Regions from separate parts of the Streptomyces sp. NPDC006925 genome, predicted to be linked through region 3. Evidence: riboswitches for the same ligand, from Rfam matches in the RefSeq annotation. Region 3 holds a riboswitch; each other region holds the start of a gene.
The links. Region 3 has a riboswitch for cobalamin ahead of metE (5-methyltetrahydropteroyltriglutamate--homocysteine S-methyltransferase). Riboswitches for the same ligand answer to the same signal wherever they lie in the genome.
Positions count from the first base shown of each region.

Region 1: another riboswitch for cobalamin. It lies ahead of ACFYNS_RS10890 (ribonucleoside-diphosphate reductase subunit alpha); the one in region 3 lies ahead of metE (5-methyltetrahydropteroyltriglutamate--homocysteine S-methyltransferase).
Region 2: another riboswitch for cobalamin. It lies ahead of ACFYNS_RS04140 (ABC transporter substrate-binding protein); the one in region 3 lies ahead of metE (5-methyltetrahydropteroyltriglutamate--homocysteine S-methyltransferase).
Region 4: another riboswitch for cobalamin. It lies ahead of ACFYNS_RS00675 (energy-coupling factor ABC transporter permease); the one in region 3 lies ahead of metE (5-methyltetrahydropteroyltriglutamate--homocysteine S-methyltransferase).

Region 1 covers NZ_JBIAGB010000006.1:34,727-38,926, forward strand. The annotation lists gene ACFYNS_RS10875 (carbon starvation CstA family protein) at 1-338, shown strand, start outside; gene ACFYNS_RS10880 (YbdD/YjiX family protein) at 359-562, shown strand; gene ACFYNS_RS10885 (GNAT family N-acetyltransferase) at 672-1,169, shown strand; cobalamin riboswitch at 1,329-1,464, shown strand; gene ACFYNS_RS10890 (ribonucleoside-diphosphate reductase subunit alpha) at 1,625-4,066, shown strand; gene ACFYNS_RS10895 (ribonucleotide-diphosphate reductase subunit beta) at 4,066-4,200, shown strand, end outside.
Region 2 covers NZ_JBIAGB010000002.1:328,667-332,866, forward strand. The annotation lists gene ACFYNS_RS04130 (ABC transporter ATP-binding protein) at 1-52, opposite strand, end outside; gene ACFYNS_RS04135 (FecCD family ABC transporter permease) at 49-1,086, opposite strand; gene ACFYNS_RS04140 (ABC transporter substrate-binding protein) at 1,076-2,167, opposite strand; cobalamin riboswitch at 2,233-2,414, opposite strand; gene ACFYNS_RS04145 (hypothetical protein) at 2,965-3,696, opposite strand; gene ACFYNS_RS04150 (germacradienol/geosmin synthase) at 3,853-4,200, shown strand, end outside.
Region 3 covers NZ_JBIAGB010000001.1:535,919-540,118, forward strand. The annotation lists gene ACFYNS_RS02510 (MFS transporter) at 1-1,062, shown strand, start outside; cobalamin riboswitch at 1,204-1,423, shown strand; gene metE (5-methyltetrahydropteroyltriglutamate--homocysteine S-methyltransferase) at 1,581-3,905, shown strand; gene ACFYNS_RS02520 (SCO4225 family membrane protein) at 4,060-4,200, shown strand, end outside.
Region 4 covers NZ_JBIAGB010000001.1:139,561-143,760, forward strand. The annotation lists gene ACFYNS_RS00660 (ATP-binding cassette domain-containing protein) at 1-175, opposite strand, end outside; gene cbiQ (cobalt ECF transporter T component CbiQ) at 172-921, opposite strand; gene ACFYNS_RS00670 (energy-coupling factor ABC transporter substrate-binding protein) at 928-1,299, opposite strand; gene ACFYNS_RS00675 (energy-coupling factor ABC transporter permease) at 1,296-1,997, opposite strand; cobalamin riboswitch at 2,027-2,209, opposite strand; gene ACFYNS_RS00680 (GNAT family N-acyltransferase) at 2,717-3,475, shown strand; gene ACFYNS_RS00685 (lysophospholipid acyltransferase family protein) at 3,472-4,200, shown strand, end outside.

The DNA of each region.
Region 1 (4,200 bases), on a different contig from region 3:
AGCGCGCCGACTACCAGGAGGCCATCGACCAGGGGAAGGTCATCGCCCCCGCCAAGAGCATGGACGACATGCACACGGTGGTCACCAACTCGACCGTGGACGGGGTCCTCTCGGCGCTCTTCGCGCTGCTGGTCATCGTCGTCCTCGCCGACGCGGCCCGGACCTGCGTGCGCGCGGTGCGCGACCCGGAGGGCACGAGGATGCACGAGGCGCCGTACCGGGAGTCGACGCTGACGGCGCCCGCCGGGCTGATCGCCACCAAGGAGGAGAAGGCCGAGCTGGCCGAGGCGGCCGCCGCCGGGCCGTCCGGCGGCGGAGACGGCGGGGGCTCCCGGTGAGCGCGGCCGCCGCCGACCGGATGGTGCGCCCGGTGCTGCGGGCCGGACGCTGGGTGCGCTGGTACCTGCGCGAGCTGACCGACGAGAGCGCCTACGACCGGTATGTGGCCCATGTGCGCCGGCACCAGGGCCCGGACGCGGAGGTCCCCAGCAGGAAGGAGTTCGAGCGGCGCCGCACCGACGCCCGCGAGGGCGACCCGCGCGAGGGCTTCCGCTGCTGCTGAGCACGCGCCCGCCGGGTGCGGTCGAGCGGCGCCGCCGGCCACCCCGGCTACGCCTTGCGGCAGCCGGCGGCGGGCCGCGGTGTCGGTGGTGTGGCGGATGATGACCGGCATGGACATCACCGTGAGAACGGCCAGGCCCGAGGAGTACCCGGAGCTCGGTGAGTTGGTCGCCCGGGCCTACCTGAGCGGCGGGCTGCTGGACCTCGGCGAGGCGGACCCGTATCTGGAGACCCTGCGGGACGCGGCGGGCCGCGCCGACCACGCGGAACTGCTCGTGGCCGAGGGGCACCAGGGCGAACTGCTGGGCACCGTCACCTTCGTCGGCCGCGGCGGGCCCTTCGCGGAGCGGGCGCGCGAGGGCGAGGGCGAGTTCCGGATGCTCGGCGTGCGCGAGTCGGCACGCGGACGCGGGGTCGGGGAGGCGCTGGTGACAGCCTGCTCGGAGCGGGCCCGCGCGCTGGGGCTTTCGGGGCTGGTGCTCTCGACCCAGCCGACCATGCACGCCGCCCACCGCCTCTACCGGCGCCTCGGGTTCCGCCGGGACCCCGATCGGGACTGGAGTCCGGTCCCGGGCGTCACCCTGTGGGCCTACGCGCTGCGCCTGTGAACGCTTCCCCGCCCGGGCCACGCGCCGCGCCCGGCCCGGGTGACCGGTCTCCGTGCCCGCACCCCGCGCCGCGCCAGGGGCGCCGCAGGGGGCCGGCACCGGTTCCCGACACGACCCAGGACGGCACAAGATATGGGGTGCCTGCTTAGGTCGAGCACAAGATGTATGGTGTCTCACGGCTGTCGCCCTCGACGCAGGGGAATCCGGTGCGAATCCGGAACTGTCCCGCAACGGTGAGGGGCCGGCGCGAGCCCGCCCGCGAGTCCGAGTACCTGCCGGCGGCGGCCTGATGAACGTCCAGGTCTCGTGGGTTGGACCGGTGGGCGGAGCGCGCCGTGCCCTGAACAGGGTTCCGGGCCCGGAACCGGGCTCGGTGCCAGAGCGGGGCGGCCGGGCGCGCGCCTCTCCCTCCGTGCCGCTGCCCACGGCCAGTGAGCAGCGAGGGAGAGCACCGCGTGACCGTCACCACCGCCCCCACCCTTCCGGCACCCGCCACCCCCGGCACCGCCACGGGGGACGAGGCCGGCGAGGACCCTTCGGCCGCCGCATTGCGCGCGACCCTCGCCGCGCTCACCGCCGACCTCCCGGACGCGGACCCGGCACCGGTACTGGCCGCGGCGCTGCGCGGCAGGCAACCGGGCGCGGACGCGGTGGAACTGCGCACCCTGGCCATCGAGTCCGCGGCCAGCCGCATCAGCGAGGACCCCGCGTACTCCCGGCTGGCGGCGCGGCTGCTGACCCGCGCGATCCGGGACGAGGCGGCCGTGGAAGGCGTCGTCTCGTTCTCCGACGCGGTGGCGCTGGGCCACGCCGAGGGGCTGATCGCGGACGGCACGCACGCGTTCGTCCGCCGGCACGCCGACCGGCTGGACGCGCTGGCGCGGGAGGCCGTCGAGGACGGCGCCGACGACCGGTTCGGGTACTTCGGGCTGCGGACGGTCCACTCCCGCTATCTGCTCCGGCACCCCCTCACCCGGCGCCCGGTCGAGACGCCGCAGCACTTCCTGCTCCGGGTGGCCTGCGGACTGGCCGTTGACGAGTCGCCGCAGGCCCTCACGGAGGTGGCCGACTTCTACCGGCTCACCAGCTCCCTCGCCTACCTGCCCTCCTCCCCCACACTCTTCAACTCCGGCACCCGCCACCCGCAGATGTCCTCGTGCTATCTGCTCGACTCCCCCCAGGACGAGCTGGACTCGATCTACGAGCGCTACCAGCAGGTCGCGCGGCTGTCCAAGCACGCGGGCGGCATCGGCCTGTCGTATTCCAGGATCCGCTCCCGCGGAGCGCTGATCCGGGGGACCAACGGCCACTCGAACGGCATCGTGCCGTTCCTGCGCACGCTGGACGCGTCCGTGGCCGCGGTCAACCAGGGCGGCCGCCGCAAGGGGGCGGCCTGCGTCTACCTGGAGACCTGGCACGCGGACCTGGAGGAGTTCCTGGAGCTGCGGGACAACACCGGGGAGGACGCGCGCCGCACCCACAACCTCAACCTGGCGCACTGGATCCCGGACGAGTTCATGCGCCGGGTCGAGGCGGACGAGCAGTGGTCGCTCTTCTCCCCGTCCGAGACACCGGAACTGGTGGACCTGTGGGGCGAGGAGTTCGACGCCGCCTACCGCCGCGCCGAGGCCGAGGGGCGCGCGGTCAAACGGCTGCCCGCGCGGCAGCTGTACGGCGCGATGATGCGCACCCTCGCACAGACCGGAAACGGCTGGATGACGTTCAAGGACGCCGCGAACCGCACCTCCAACCAGACCGCGGAACCCGGCAACATCGTGCACTCCTCGAACCTGTGCACGGAGATCCTGGAGGTCACCGACGACGGGGAGACCGCCGTCTGCAACCTGGGCTCGGTGAACCTGGCCGCGCACCTGAGCGAGGACGACGGCGGCCCGCTGACGGACCGGATGGACTGGGAGCGGCTGGACGCCACGGTCCGCACAGCTGTGACATTCCTGGACCGCGTGGTGGACATCAACTTCTATCCGACCGCTCAGGCCGCCGCTTCCAACTCCCGCTGGCGGCCGGTGGGCCTGGGAGTGATGGGCCTGCAGGACGTCTTCTTCCGGCTCGGGCTGCCCTTCGACTCCCCACAGGCCCGCGAGCTGTCCACCCGGATCGCCGAGCGCATCATGCTGGCCGCCTACGAGACCTCCGCCGAGCTGGCCGAGCGGCACGGGCCGCTGCCCGCGTGGGAGGCGACCCGCACGGCGCGCGGCGTACTGCACCCCGACCACTATCCGGCGACGGCCGGGGAACGGGCCTGGCCGCAGCGGTGGGAGGCGCTGCGGCGGCGGATCGCCCGGACCGGGATGCGCAACTCACTGCTGCTGGCGATCGCGCCGACGGCGACCATCGCCTCCATCGCGGGGGTGTACGAGTGCATCGAGCCGCAGGTCTCCAACCTGTTCAAGCGCGAGACGCTCAGCGGCGAGTTCCTCCAGGTGAACACCTATCTGGTCGCGGAGTTGAAGCGGCTGGGGCTGTGGGACACGCGCGCCCGCGAGGCGCTGCGCGAGGCCAACGGCTCGGTGCAGGAGCTGGAGTGGGTACCCGCGCAGGTCCGCGCGCTCTACCGGACGGCCTGGGAGACCCCGCAGCGGGCGCTGATCGACATGGCCGCGGCCCGCACCCCGTATCTGGACCAGAGCCAGTCGCTGAACCTCTTCCTGTCCTCGCCCACCATCGGGAAGCTCAGCTCGATGTACGCCTACGCCTGGAAACGCGGCATCAAGACCACGTACTACCTGCGCTCGCGCCCCGCGACCCGGATCGCGCAGGCGGCCGGGGCCACCGCTTCGGTGCACGCGCCCACCCCCACCCCCGCTCCCGCGACGGCCGACGAGGCCCTCGCCTGCTCCCTGGAAAACCCCGAGTCCTGCGAGGCATGCCAGTAATGACGACGAGCGACCCGACAGCCGCCAAGAACCTGCTCGACCCGGGCTTCGAACTGACGCTGCGCCCGATGCGCTACCCGCACTTCTACGAGCGCTACCGCGACGCGATCAAGAACACCTGGACCGTGGAGGAG
Region 2 (4,200 bases), on a different contig from region 3:
GCGCCGCCCGGTAGGACACCTCCTCGACGTCCAGGGCGTGCGGCGGCGTCACCCCATCACCCCCTCGGCGCGCCGGGTGCGGCGCAACAGCCACAGGAAGAACGGCCCGCCGGTGAGAGCCGTCAGCACACCGACCGGGATCTCCTCGGGCGCTGCGACGGTGCGCGCCGCCAGATCGGCCAGCACCAGGAAGGCCGCCCCGCCCAGCGCCGCGACGGGGAGCAGCGCCCGGTGCCCGGCACCGACCGCCATCCGCGCCGCGTGCGGCACCATCAGCCCGACGAAGCCGATCGCGCCGCTCACCGTGACCAGCACCGCCGTCACCAGGGAGGCCAGCACGAACGAGGCCGCGCGGAAGCGTCCGGTGTCCAGCCCCAGCACGGTGGCGCCCTCCTCACCGACCAGCAGCAGATCCAGCGGCCTGGCCAGCGCCAGCAGCAGGGCGAGCCCGGCGCCCAGCACCAGCGCGGGCAGCAGCAGGGTCTGCCAGCGGGCCTGGCCCAGCCCGCCCAGCGTCCAGAAGAGGATGGCCCGCAGATGCTCGTTCTCCGCGGAGGTCACCAGCACCAGGCTGGTCAGCGCGGAGAGCACGTACTGCACCGCGACTCCGGCCAGCACCAGTCGTCCCGTCGTCACCGCCGCGCCGCTCCGCGCCATCGCGTAGACGGTCACCATCGCCAGCAGCGCCCCGGCGAACGCGCCCGCCTGCATCGAGACGGCCCCGACGCCCAGGACGACGACCAGGACGGCGCCCGTGGAGGCGCCGGAGGAGATGCCCAGCAGATACGGATCGGCCAGCGGATTGCGCACCAGTGCCTGCAGCACCGCGCCCACCAGTGCCAGTCCGGCGCCGACGACGGCGGCCAGCAGCACCCGCGGCAGCCGCACATCGAGCACGATGGTGGTGAACGGGCCCGGCTGCGCCCGGCCGGTCAGGGCCGCCAGCACGTCGGGGAGCGGGATCCGGGCCGCGCCGAGCGCCAGCCCGGCCAGCGCCCCGGCGACCAGGACGGTGGCCAGCACGCCGCAGACCAGGGCGCACCGCAGCGGATCGGCGGAGGCGCGCGGCGCGGTGCTACTGCGCACCGGTGTCCTCCGGGCGCAGCTGCCGGGCCAGCGCGTCCACCGCGTCGGGCACCCGCGGGCCCAGTACCGCCGAGGAGAGCGGCAGCACGGCGAACCGCTCGTGCTCGATCGCGGGCACGTCGGCCAGCGCGGGGTCCTCCAGCAGCCGCTTCTTCTTCTGCGCGACGGTCGTTCCGCCGTAGTCGTAGATCACCACGACCTCCGGCTCGCGCTTGACGACCTGCTCCCAGGAGACGTCGGCGAACGTCTTGTCGAGGTCGGCGAAGACGTTGCGGGCGCCGGCCCGGCGCAGGATCTCGTCGCCGATGCCCGCGCCGCCCGCCGTGAACGCGGAGCTCTCCCCGCTGTCGTAGACGAACACCCGGGTGCTCTCCGTCCCCTTCAGCCGCTTCGCGGTGGCTGCCAGCTGCCGGTCCTGCTTCCTGACCAGCGCCGCGGCGCGTTCCGGTACGCCGAAGATCCGGCCGACCTCCCGGAACTCCCGGTGCAGCGTGTCGATGTCCACGTCCTCGGTGCAGGACTCCAGGTCGAGCCGGGTCGTGATGCCGCTCTCCCGCAGTGCCGCGCGCGACCGGCCCTCCGTCTTGTCGAAGGAGCTGGCGTAGCCGCCGTAGACGAAGTCCGGTGCGGCGCCCAGCAGCGTCTCTTTGGACGGGTACTTCTTCGCCAGGACGTCGATGCCCTGGTAGGCCTTCGCGTAGCGGGGCAGGATCCGGTCGTCCAGGTAGGCGGTGCCGACCATCCGGTCCTGCAGGCCGAGCGCCAGCATGATCTCGGTGACGTGCTGGTTCATGGTCACCGCCCGCTGCGGCGGCTCGGTGAAGGTGGTCTTCACCCCGCAGTTGGTGACGGTGTACGGGAAGCCCTCGGCGGAGGAGCCGCGCGCGTCTCCGCCTCCGTCGCCGGACCCCCCGGCGCAGGCGGTCACGGATATCAGCAGCAGCGAGGTGAGGACCGCGCGGCCGGTGCGGTGCGGCGGGCGCGGGTGTGCGGCGGTCCGGCCGGCGGCGGCCGAGCGGTTGCGGGCGGCTCCCGGGGGACGGCCCGGCACGAGGGCGCGGATGCGGCGCGGTCGGCGCATGGCCAGCAGATCCTTCTCCGTCAGAGGCCCGATCGCGGGGCCCGGCGTCGTACCGCGCCGGGGGCTTTCCGGGCGCGGCCGCCAGCAGGTCTTCGGACTCGGGACTGCGGGGGCGGTGCGCCTTCCCGGGGGCTGCGCCCCAGTGGCCTCGTGCACGCCCCAGTCCCACACCGCTGCGCGTCAGCTCCGGATTCGCACCGGATTCCCTGACCCGATCAAGGGTTTGACTGGCTGCTGCAACGTACCACGCACCCGGACGCCGGGGACGGGCGCGGCAGTGCCCCGGAACCCTGCGTAGGGGGAGAGGAGAAGGGACCCCGGGGCTTTACCCGGCCCCGGGGTCCTGGGTGCCGCTCGTTCGCACGCCCTGACGGTTCATGGGCGGATCGTTCGGCGATGTCCTCGCGTGGAGCCACTCCACCACGGCGCAGCGTGGACGCGCCGGCTGGGTTCGAACCAGCGTCTCGAGGTCGTCACCGCCCCGGTTGCCGGGCGATGAACGGCGATGCTGAGCGTGGAGCGAGAGGTTGAGACTGACCGGCGCCTGCGAGACACAGTGCGGCCGGGGGTTCACACATCAGCTTCAGTTTCAGCTTTGCGCTCCTGGCGCACCCCGGGCCGACGGGGCGTCGGCCCCTGGCCCGGGGAGTCTGGGGTGTCGGTCGGTCGCGGGCACTCTCCCGGATCGGTCGGGTGGACGGCACACGGACAGCCGTACGGTCAGGATACGGAGGGTCGGGGACGCGGAGGTCCGGGACGCGGACGCCCGCACCGGAGCGGGGCACCGGTGCGAGCGGTCAGGCGAACAGGTACCCGAAGACGGCCTCGCCGGCCCGCTTGTCGGCGACCTCGGTCCCGTTGGCCTCCTCGCGGGCGAACTTCACCGCGGCCGCGAGCTTGTCCAGCCGCTCCAGCAGTTCGTTGACCCGTCGGGCCGGGAGGGCCCCGGAGTACTTGACCGTGGTCCAGTAGCCGACGGGGATGTCCTCGTAGTAGACCTCGACCTGGGCCGGGTGCTTCTCGGTGGCCTCCGCCTTCACGTGGTTGCGCGGCACCTTCTTGGTGCGCACCGTGCGGACCTGCTCCGTCTTCCACCAGTCGGTGGAGGGGTCGATCTCCCACGCCTCGGCGCCGTCCAGGATCGGCAGCTTCCGCAGGAACGAGCCGAGCTCGCCCAGCTGCTTCTCCAGGAACAGCAGGTAGGAGACCGGCACGTCGGAGAGCACCGTACGGCCGTCGACCGAGACGTCCGCGCGGGCTGTGAGGTTCGACCAGTCCTTGGTGGCCGTCACATCGAACAGCCGCGTGAGGATCTTCGCCGTTTCCTTCAGTACATCCTCGGCCTTGACCTGGACGCGTGTCGACTCCGGCGGAAGCTGCTCGCCCTCTTCGTCCTTGGGCTGGTACGTACGCGAGATACCCGCGAGCATCTGCGGTTTCGTCAGCCCGTGCTGGGCCTGCGCCAGGTCCTGCACCACCTTGGACTTGACGCCCTTCTCGACTGCGATGATCTGATTCAGCTTCGCCACGAAAGCGAAGCTAGCAGCCCGACTCGGCGCACAGCCAACGGTTTTGTTCGACAGCGCCTCGGAGCGCCCCTCACACATCCGGGTGAAAAAGGATGTTCGTCATTCCAGGCCGGGTAGGCCGATCCCGCACCGAATCGACGAGCCGAGGGACGAACGTTGTCGCAACCCTTCGAACTGCCCGACTTCTACGTGCCCTACCCCGCCCGTCTCAACCCGCACGTCGACCAGGCGCGCACCCATTCCCGGGAGTGGGCACGGCAGATGGGAATGCTGGAGGGGTCCGGGATCTGGGACACCGCCGACCTGGACGCGCACGACTACGCGCTGCTGTGCGCCTACACCCACCCCGACGCCACCGCCGACGACCTGGCGCTGGTCACCGACTGGTACGTGTGGGTCTTCTTCTTCGACGACCATTTCCTGGAAGAGTTCAAACGCACCCAGGACCGCGTGGGCGGCAAGGCGTATCTGGACCGGCTGCCGCTGTTCATGCCGCTGGAGGAC
Region 3 (4,200 bases):
CACCAACACCCCTCAGCCCGTGTCGGCGGGCCTTTGCTGGCCGGGCTGGCCTTCGCGGCAGGCACCGCCGCGGGCCCCGCCGTCTCGGGGGTACTCGCCCAGTACGCGCCGGCCCCCCTGGTCACCCCCTACCTGCTGCACCTGGCGCTGCTGGCCCGGGTCTGGCACCTGATGCGCCGGAACATACCCGAGCCCGATCCGGGGGCCTCCGCGGGAGCCCGCCGACGGTGGCGCCCGGCCCGCCCGCAACTGCCCTCCGCCCTCCGGCCGTTGTTCGTCGCAGCGGGGCTGGCCGGGTTCCTCGCCTGGGCCGTCGTCGGCATCTACCTCGCGCTCCTTCCGGCGCTGCTCGCGCGTACCTCGCGCGGAGCGGGCCCGGCCCTGGCGGGAGGTGTGGTGGCGGCAGTTCTGGTGTGCTCGGTGCTGACGCAGTGCGCCGGGGCGCGCCGCTCGGCACGCTCGGCCCGGTTCGCCGGTCTCGCCGCACTGACCGTGAGCCTGGTGCTCCTGGCCACCGGCGGTGCCGCGTCGCTCCCCGCAACGCTCGTCTCCGCCCTGCTCGCCGGCTCCGGACACGGGCTGGCCGTCGGCGGGGCCGCCCGCGCGGTGGACGCGCGGACACCTCCCGGACACCGCGCCGGGATCGCGGCCGCGCTGTACCTCCTCTTCTACGCGGGGTCCGGAACCCCGGCCGTCGCCGTCGGGCTGATGTCCACGCACATGCCGCTCACTGCGGCGGTGACCGTGCTGAGCTGGGCCGGTGCCGCCCTCGGCGCGGTCGTTCTGTTCGCCACCTGCCGCCTGCCCGTCCCGATGCGACGAGACGGGCGGGCGACGCACTCCGCCGCGCGCGTCCCTCGCCGGGTCTTCCCGAGCGGCCTTCCGGCGCGTGGGACGGGGACGTCTGCACCGGCCCGGCTGCGCGGCCGCCGCCCACGCCCGTCGCCGCGTTCCTCCGTCGGCCCGGCGGACGTTCGTCCCCCGGGCCGACGGCCGGTCCCTCCTGGCCCGCATCGGCCGACAGCGCAGGAACACCCCTCCGGGACGTGGCGGAACCGCTGAACCGCATGAGGGCGACACGGGCAGAGCCACCGCCGGAGTCGGAGAGGGCACGCTCACCTCCGGAGTGCCGGCGCCCGGGACCGGGCGCGGATGGGCCGGGGACTCGCGGGGGCGCACTACCCAGGCGGGGGGCTCTGCGCCTAGGCTGGCGGGGCAGCTGGTTCGTCCCGTCCGCCAGGCGGGACGTCGTAAGAGGGAACCCGGTGGAAGTCCGGGACTGCCCCGCAGCGGTGAGTGGGAACGACAGCCGTCACACGCACTGGACCCGACGGTCCGGGAAGCGACGGCCAGTAGGAGCCCGCCGGGAGACCGGCAGGCGCGCCCGCGAGTCCGAAGACCTGCCCGTTGCCCGCACACGCCCATGTGTGTGCGGACATTCCGGTGACCTCGAGGGCGGGTCGGCGCAGAAATCCCGGTGGACGGACGCAGCCGCGCTTCCGTCGCCCACCGGTGTTCCGTCACCTTCGCTCCTCGTGCTCGCCGGGATCCCGACGAGACATCTCGCGAAGGAGATCTCCGTGACAGCGAAGTCCGCAGCCGCGGCAGCAGGAGCCACCGTCCACGGCTACCCGCGCCAGGGCCCGAACCGGGAACTGAAGAAGGCCGTCGAGGGCTACTGGAAGGGCCGCGTCACCGCCGCCGGCCTCCGGCGGACCGCGAAGGACCTGCGCGCCGCCAACTGGCGGCAGCTCGCCGAGACCGGCATCCACGAAGTGCCCACCGGCGACTTCTCCTACTACGACCACATGCTGGACACCAGCGTCATGGTCGGCGCGATCCCGCCACGGCACCGCGCCGCCGTGGCGGCCGACACGCTGGCCGGCTATTTCGCGATGGCCCGCGGCACCCAGGACGTGGCACCGCTGGAGATGACCAAGTGGTTCGACACCAATTACCACTACCTCGTCCCCGAGCTCGGTCCGGACACCGTTTTCGCGGCCGACGCCACCAAGCAGGCCGCCGAGCTCAAGGAAGCCCTCGCGCTGGGGCTCGCCGCCCGGCCCGTACTCGTCGGCCCGGTCACCTACCTCCTGCTGGCCAAGCCCGCCCCGGGCACCGTCGCGGACTTCCAGCCGCTGAGCCTGCTGGAGCGGCTCCTGCCGGTCTACGCCGAACTCCTCGCCGACCTCCGCGCTGCGGGCGCCGAATGGGTCCAGCTGGACGAGCCCGCGCTGGTCCAGGACCGCACCCAGCAGGAGCTGGCCGCTGCCGAGCGGGCCTACCGCGAACTCGGCGGACTCACCGACCGGCCGAAGCTGCTGGTCGCCTCCTACTTCGACCGGCTCGGCGACGCGCTGCCCGTGCTGGCGAAGGCGCCGGTCGACGGCCTCGCGGTCGACTTCACCGAGGCGGCCGCGGCCAACCTCGACGCGCTCGCCGCCGCCGGGGGCCTGCCCGGCAAGCGCCTGGTGGCCGGCGTCGTCAACGGCCGCAACATCTGGATCAACGACCTGGAGAAGTCCCTGACCACCCTGGGCACCCTCCTCGGTCTCGCCGGCCGGGTGGACGTGTCGGCCTCCTGCTCGCTGCTGCACGTGCCGCTGGACGTGCAGGCCGAACGCGACGTCGACCCCGAGGTGCTGCGCTGGCTCAGCTTCGCCCGGCAGAAGACCGCCGAGATCGCCACCCTCGCCAAGGGCCTGGCACAGGGCACCGACGCCATCGGCGCCGAACTGGCCGCAAACCGCGCCGCCCTGGCCTCCCGCACCAACTCCGCACTCACCCACGACCCGGCGGTACGGGCCCGGGCCGCGGCTGTCACCGAGGCCGAGACCCGCCGCTCCCCGTCCTACGCCGATCGCACCTCGGCCCAGCGCGCCCATCTGGGCCTGCCGGTGCTGCCGACCACCACCATCGGCTCCTTCCCGCAGACGACCGAACTGCGCACCGCCCGCGCCGACCTGCGCGCCGGGCGCATCGACACCGACGCCTACGAGGAGCGGATCAGGACCGAGATCCGCGACGTCCTGGCCTTCCAGGAGAAGGCCGGCATCGACGTGCTGGTGCACGGCGAACCCGAACGCAACGACATGGTGCAGTACTTCGCCGAACAGCTCACCGGCTACCTGGCCACCCAGCACGGCTGGGTGCAGTCCTACGGCACCCGCTACGTCCGCCCCCCGATCCTGGCCGGCGACCTCTCCCGCCCCGAGCCGATGACGGTGCGCTGGACGCAGTACGCCCAGTCGCTGACCGAACGCCCCGTCAAGGGCATGCTGACCGGCCCGGTCACCATGCTCGCCTGGTCCTTCGTCCGCGACGACCAGCCCCTCGGGGACACGGCACGCCAGGTCGCCCTCGCGCTGCGCGACGAAGTGGGCGACCTGGAGGCGGCCGGCACCTCGGTCATCCAGGTCGACGAACCCGCACTGCGCGAGACCCTTCCGCTGCGCGCCGCCGACCGCGATGCCTACCTGGCCTGGGCGACCGAGGCGTTCCGCCTCACCACCGCCGGAGTACGGCCCGACACCCAGATCCACACCCACATGTGCTACGCCGAGTTCGGCGACATCGTGCAGGCGATCGACGATCTGGACGCCGACGTCATCAGCCTGGAGGCCGCCCGCTCCCACATGCAGGTCGCCCACGAGCTGGCCGAACACGGCTACCCCCGCGAAGCCGGCCCCGGCGTCTACGACATCCACTCCCCCCGCGTGCCCGGTGCCGAAGAGGCCACAGCCCTGCTCCGCAGGGGTCTCGAAGCCATCCCGCCCGAGCGGCTGTGGGTCAACCCCGACTGCGGCCTCAAGACCCGCGGCTGGCCCGAGACCAGGGCTTCCCTGGAGAACCTGGTCGCCGCCGCACGAACGGTTCGTGCGGAGCTGCCGCACCGCGCGTCCTGATCCCGGTCCGCGGGCCGGAGCGGCCAGGTCGCGGCCGCTCCGGCCCGTGGGCCCGCACATGTCCCGGCGCGCCGCGAGGAGGGGCAGGATGGTCCCGAAGCCGCGAAGAGCGCAGCCGCAGGGCCAGTGCGCACCACAGACGAGGAGTTCCCCCATGACCGCCGAGCAGCGCTCCGTCCTCCGCACCGTCCGCCGGGCTCTCACGAGCGTGCCGGCGCTCCTCTACCTCACGGTGTGCGTGGGCCTGATCGGGTGGGCTGTCGCGGTCACGGCGTGGGACGAGAGCGGGGAGTCC
Region 4 (4,200 bases), 400 kb from region 3:
GCCGCAACCCGCCGCTGAGCAGCCGCATCAGGGTGGTCTTGCCGCTGCCGTTGCGGCCCAGGAGGGCGAGGGCGCGGCCCTCGCGCACCTCGAAGTCGAGGGCGCTGAGCACGACCGGGCCGTCCTCGTACGCGAAGGACACGCCCCGCAGGGCGACCAGGGCCGACTCGTTCATGACAGCGGACTCTCCAATCCGAGGGTGGCTGCGGTGACGGCGGCGAGCAGCAGCAGGCTCGCGGCGGTGAAGCGGACGGAGACGCGCGCTTCGGGCACCAGGACGCGCAGGGTGCCCTCGTAGCCCCGTCCGGCGAGACCGGCCTGGAGCCGGGCTGCCCGGTCGAAGGCGCGTACGAAAGCGATCGCGCCGAGCCCGGCTGTGGAACGCCACTGCGCGGCCCGTGTGGTGTGTCCGAGCCGGGCGGCCTGCGCCTCCCGGACGCGGCGCATGGAATCGAGGAGCAGGAAGCCGGTGCGGTACGTCATCAGCGCGACGTCCACCACGGGCGCGGGCACCCCGGCCCGGACCAGACGCGGCAGCAGGTCGGACATCGGGGTGGTGAAGGCGAACAGGAGCACACCGAGCGAGGCCGCGGAGGTGCGCAGCAGCAGCCGGCCCGCGCGGGCGAGGCCGCCGTCGGCCAGGGTGACGAACCCGTCCGGGCCGCCGACCTGGAACAGCAGGGTGACCGCTCCGGTCACGCAGAAGCCCACCGGCACCCGGTACGCCCGCCAGAGTCTGCGGGCGGGCACCCCCGCCGGGCCCAGCAGCACGATGAGAGCCGTCCCGAGCACGAGTGCCGCGCCGGGCCAGGGCGGCAGCGAGATGGCCAGGACGGTCAGCCCCAGCCCGAGCACGGCTTTGTCCACGGGGTGGCGGCGGCGCCAGCGGCTGCTGTGCGCCGCCGCGTCGATGGGCAGCACAGCGGGTCAGGCCCGCCCGGTGGCGGACTCGTCGGCGCCGCTGTCGGTGCGCTCGTCGGCCTGCCGCGCCCGGGCGGCCCGCTGCTCGCCCTGGCGGCGGCCGCGGCGCAGTCCGAAGTAGTAGGCCAGGACGCCCGCGCCGAGGGCGGCCTGCAGCGCGAAGAGCGCCGACTCGATCTCGCCGGAGGGTGGTTCGTACAGCGGCGAGAACCACGGCTCGTAGTCCGGCTCCAGCTCGGTGATGGCCGTCTCGGCCTGCGCGTCGGACCCGGCGAACGGCTCCTCCTTGTCGTCGCCGAGCCCCAGGGCCAGCGGCAGGACGGCGAGTGCCGCCACGAGGACGAGCAGCAGCGCGTTGATCTTGGTGTTGCGCTTCATCGTGCCGCCGCCTCCGTCTCGGTCCGGTTCCGCTTGCCCGACAGGAGCACGCCGAGCCGGGTCAGTTCGCCCTTGCTGGACTGCACCAGCAGGCGCATGACGAGCACCGTGAGGAGTCCCTCGCTGATCGCGAGCGGAATCTGGGTGACCGCGAAGATGGAACCGAACTTGCCCAGTGCGCCGAGGAAGCCGCTGCTCGGGTCGGGGAAGGCGAGCGCGAGCTGCACGCTGGTGACGCAGTAGGTGGACAGGTCGGCGACGAACGCGCCGGCGAACACCCCGACCATCAGCGGCGCGCCGAAGCGCCGCAGCAGCCGGTACGCACCGTACCCGGCCCACGGCCCGACGATCGCCATCGAGAAGACGTTGGCGCCGAGCGTGGTCAGCCCGCCGTGGGCGAGCAGCAGCGCCTGGAACAGCAGGACGATGGTGCCCAGCACGGCCATGATCGGCGGCCGGAACAGGATGGCCCCCAGACCGGTACCGGTGGGGTGGGAACAACTGCCGGTGACCGATGGCAGCTTCAGTGCCGACAGGACGAACGTGAAAGCGCCCGCGGCTCCCAGCAGCAGGGTGCTCTCGGGATGCTCCCTGACCTCACGGGTCAGGGACCGGGCTCCGTGGACGACGAACGGCGCCGCCGCGACGCCCCAGGCGACCGCGTGCGCCGGAGGCAGAAAACCCTCGGCTATGTGCATGGCTCAGCAGACCCTCTCCAGCACCTCGTGGATGGACGACGTGCCTTGGCCGGTCTCCTGGCTCACGGGTACACCGCCCGCACTCCGCCTTCCCGGGTCCGAGGACCCAGTGGCTGCCCGCAAGGGCCGGAGCCGGCATTCCCGATCACAGTGGCGAGGGCCGCACCGGTTTCACACCGGATTTCCCGTTCACCAAGGCGTGGCGACACTAGTCGCACACACGTCAGGTGACAAGCCGGGGGCAGGGAGTGCGAAAGCGGAGGTCACCTCCGCGTCCCGGGTCGCGCACCCCGGCGGACGCGCACCGGCGCGCAATGGTAGGGGCGTGCGCGCGGAGTGCTCTCGCGGTGCCGGCCGCACAGGTGCACGGCGCACCGGATCGGGCCGGCAGGCGGCAACGCGCACCGGGGGCACGGAAGGTGCACGAAACCCGGCGATTCGCCCGGAGAGGTCCCCCTGCGCGGCCCGTCCCCGCGCGGCACCCGCCGAGCCGGAACCCCCGGTTCAGGCGGCTGATGCCTGGGGGCCATCACCCGGCCCGCCCGCGGCGCTACTCATGACCCGGCGGGACGTGCTCCCGAAGGACACCGGGCGAGCCCCACCGCCCGGAACCGGGGCACGTGCCGCTGCGAGAAGTCCGGGTCCGTGCGGGCCCGGCCTCGCCCACCGCCCGACCCGGTCCGCCGGGCCGGGCACGAGCCTGCTGAGGAGACACCACGATGACCACCTCATACACGGCAAGGGAAAGCGCCGCCTACACCGCGGCCGTCGCCGACTCCGCGGCCGAGGTGCGGGCCGCGCAGCGGCTCCGCCACCAGGTGTTCGGCGAGGAGATGGGGGCCGCTGCCGGGTCCCGCTCATCCGGCCTCGACGTGGACGCCTTCGACTCCGCCGCGGACCATCTGATCGTCACGGACACCGCCACGGGTGACGTCGTCGGCACCTACCGCCTCCTGCCGCCGGGCAGGGTCCGGCACTCCTACGCGGACGGCGAGTTCGACCTGGGAGCGCTGGCGGGGATCCGCACGTCGATGATCGAGGCGGGGCGGTCGTGCGTGCATCCCGGCCACCGCTCCGGAGCGGTGATCAATCTGATGTGGTCGGCGCTCGCCCGCTACGTGCTGCTGTCGGGGCACCGCTACCTGGCGGGATGCGCCTCGGTACCGCTGGCGGACGGCGGGCGGAGTGCGGCGCACACGTGGGCGCTGTGCGCGGCACGCCATGCGCCGCCCTCCGGCATGGAGGTCTTCCCACACCGCCCGTGGCGGCCGTCGGCGCCGGTGCGGGTGGCGGAACCGGCCAGGGCCCGCTCCGCGCTGCTCCCGCCGCTGCTGCGCGGGTACCTGCGGCTCGGCGCATGGGTGTGCGGAGCCCCCGCCCACGACCCGGAGTTCGGCGTCGCCGACTTCTTCGTGGTGCTCGACATGGAGCAGTTGAACGACCGCTACCACCGCTACTTCCTCGGGGAGCCGAGATGAGCTGCTGGACCGTGGCCTCACCCTGCACCGTGCGGTGCGCAGCCCACCGGGTACCACCGGTGGCCGCCGCCGTACGGGCGCGCCGGTACGCGGCACTGGCCGGCGCGCTGCTCCGGGGGCTGGCGAGCGGTCCGCGCCTCGCCTGCGGGGAGGTGCTGCGCACCCAGGCGCGGGGGGTGATCCGGGCGCTCGGTGCCACGCTGGAGGCCCCGGCGTCCCTCTCCGGCCGGCGCCGGCGTCCGGGCGAGACGGGCTCGCTGATCGTCTCCGACCACATCTCCTGGCTCGACGCGCTCGCGCTGCTGGCCGTCGAACCGGCGACCGCGCTCGCCAAACGGGAGGTGGCGCAGTGGCCGCTGTTCGGTCCCCTGGCGCAACGCGCGGGGGTGCAGTTCATCGACCGGGACCGGATCCGTACGCTGCCCGACACGGTGGCGCAGGTGGCGGCCGTGCTGCGCGGGGGCCGTTCGGTGCTGGTCTTTCCGCAGGGCACCACGTGGTGCACCGAGTCGGGCAGCGGATTCCGCCGCGCCCTCTTCCAGGCCGCGGTCGACGCCGAAGCTCCGGTGCGGCCTGTGACGGTCAGCTACCGGCAGGGCGGCGAACCCAGCACGGTGGCGGCCTTCCTCGGCGACGACACGTTCACCGCTTCGCTGCACCGGGTGATCGGTGCCCGGGACCTGGCCGTACGCGTCACGCCGCATCCCGCGCTGCACCCCGCGCGG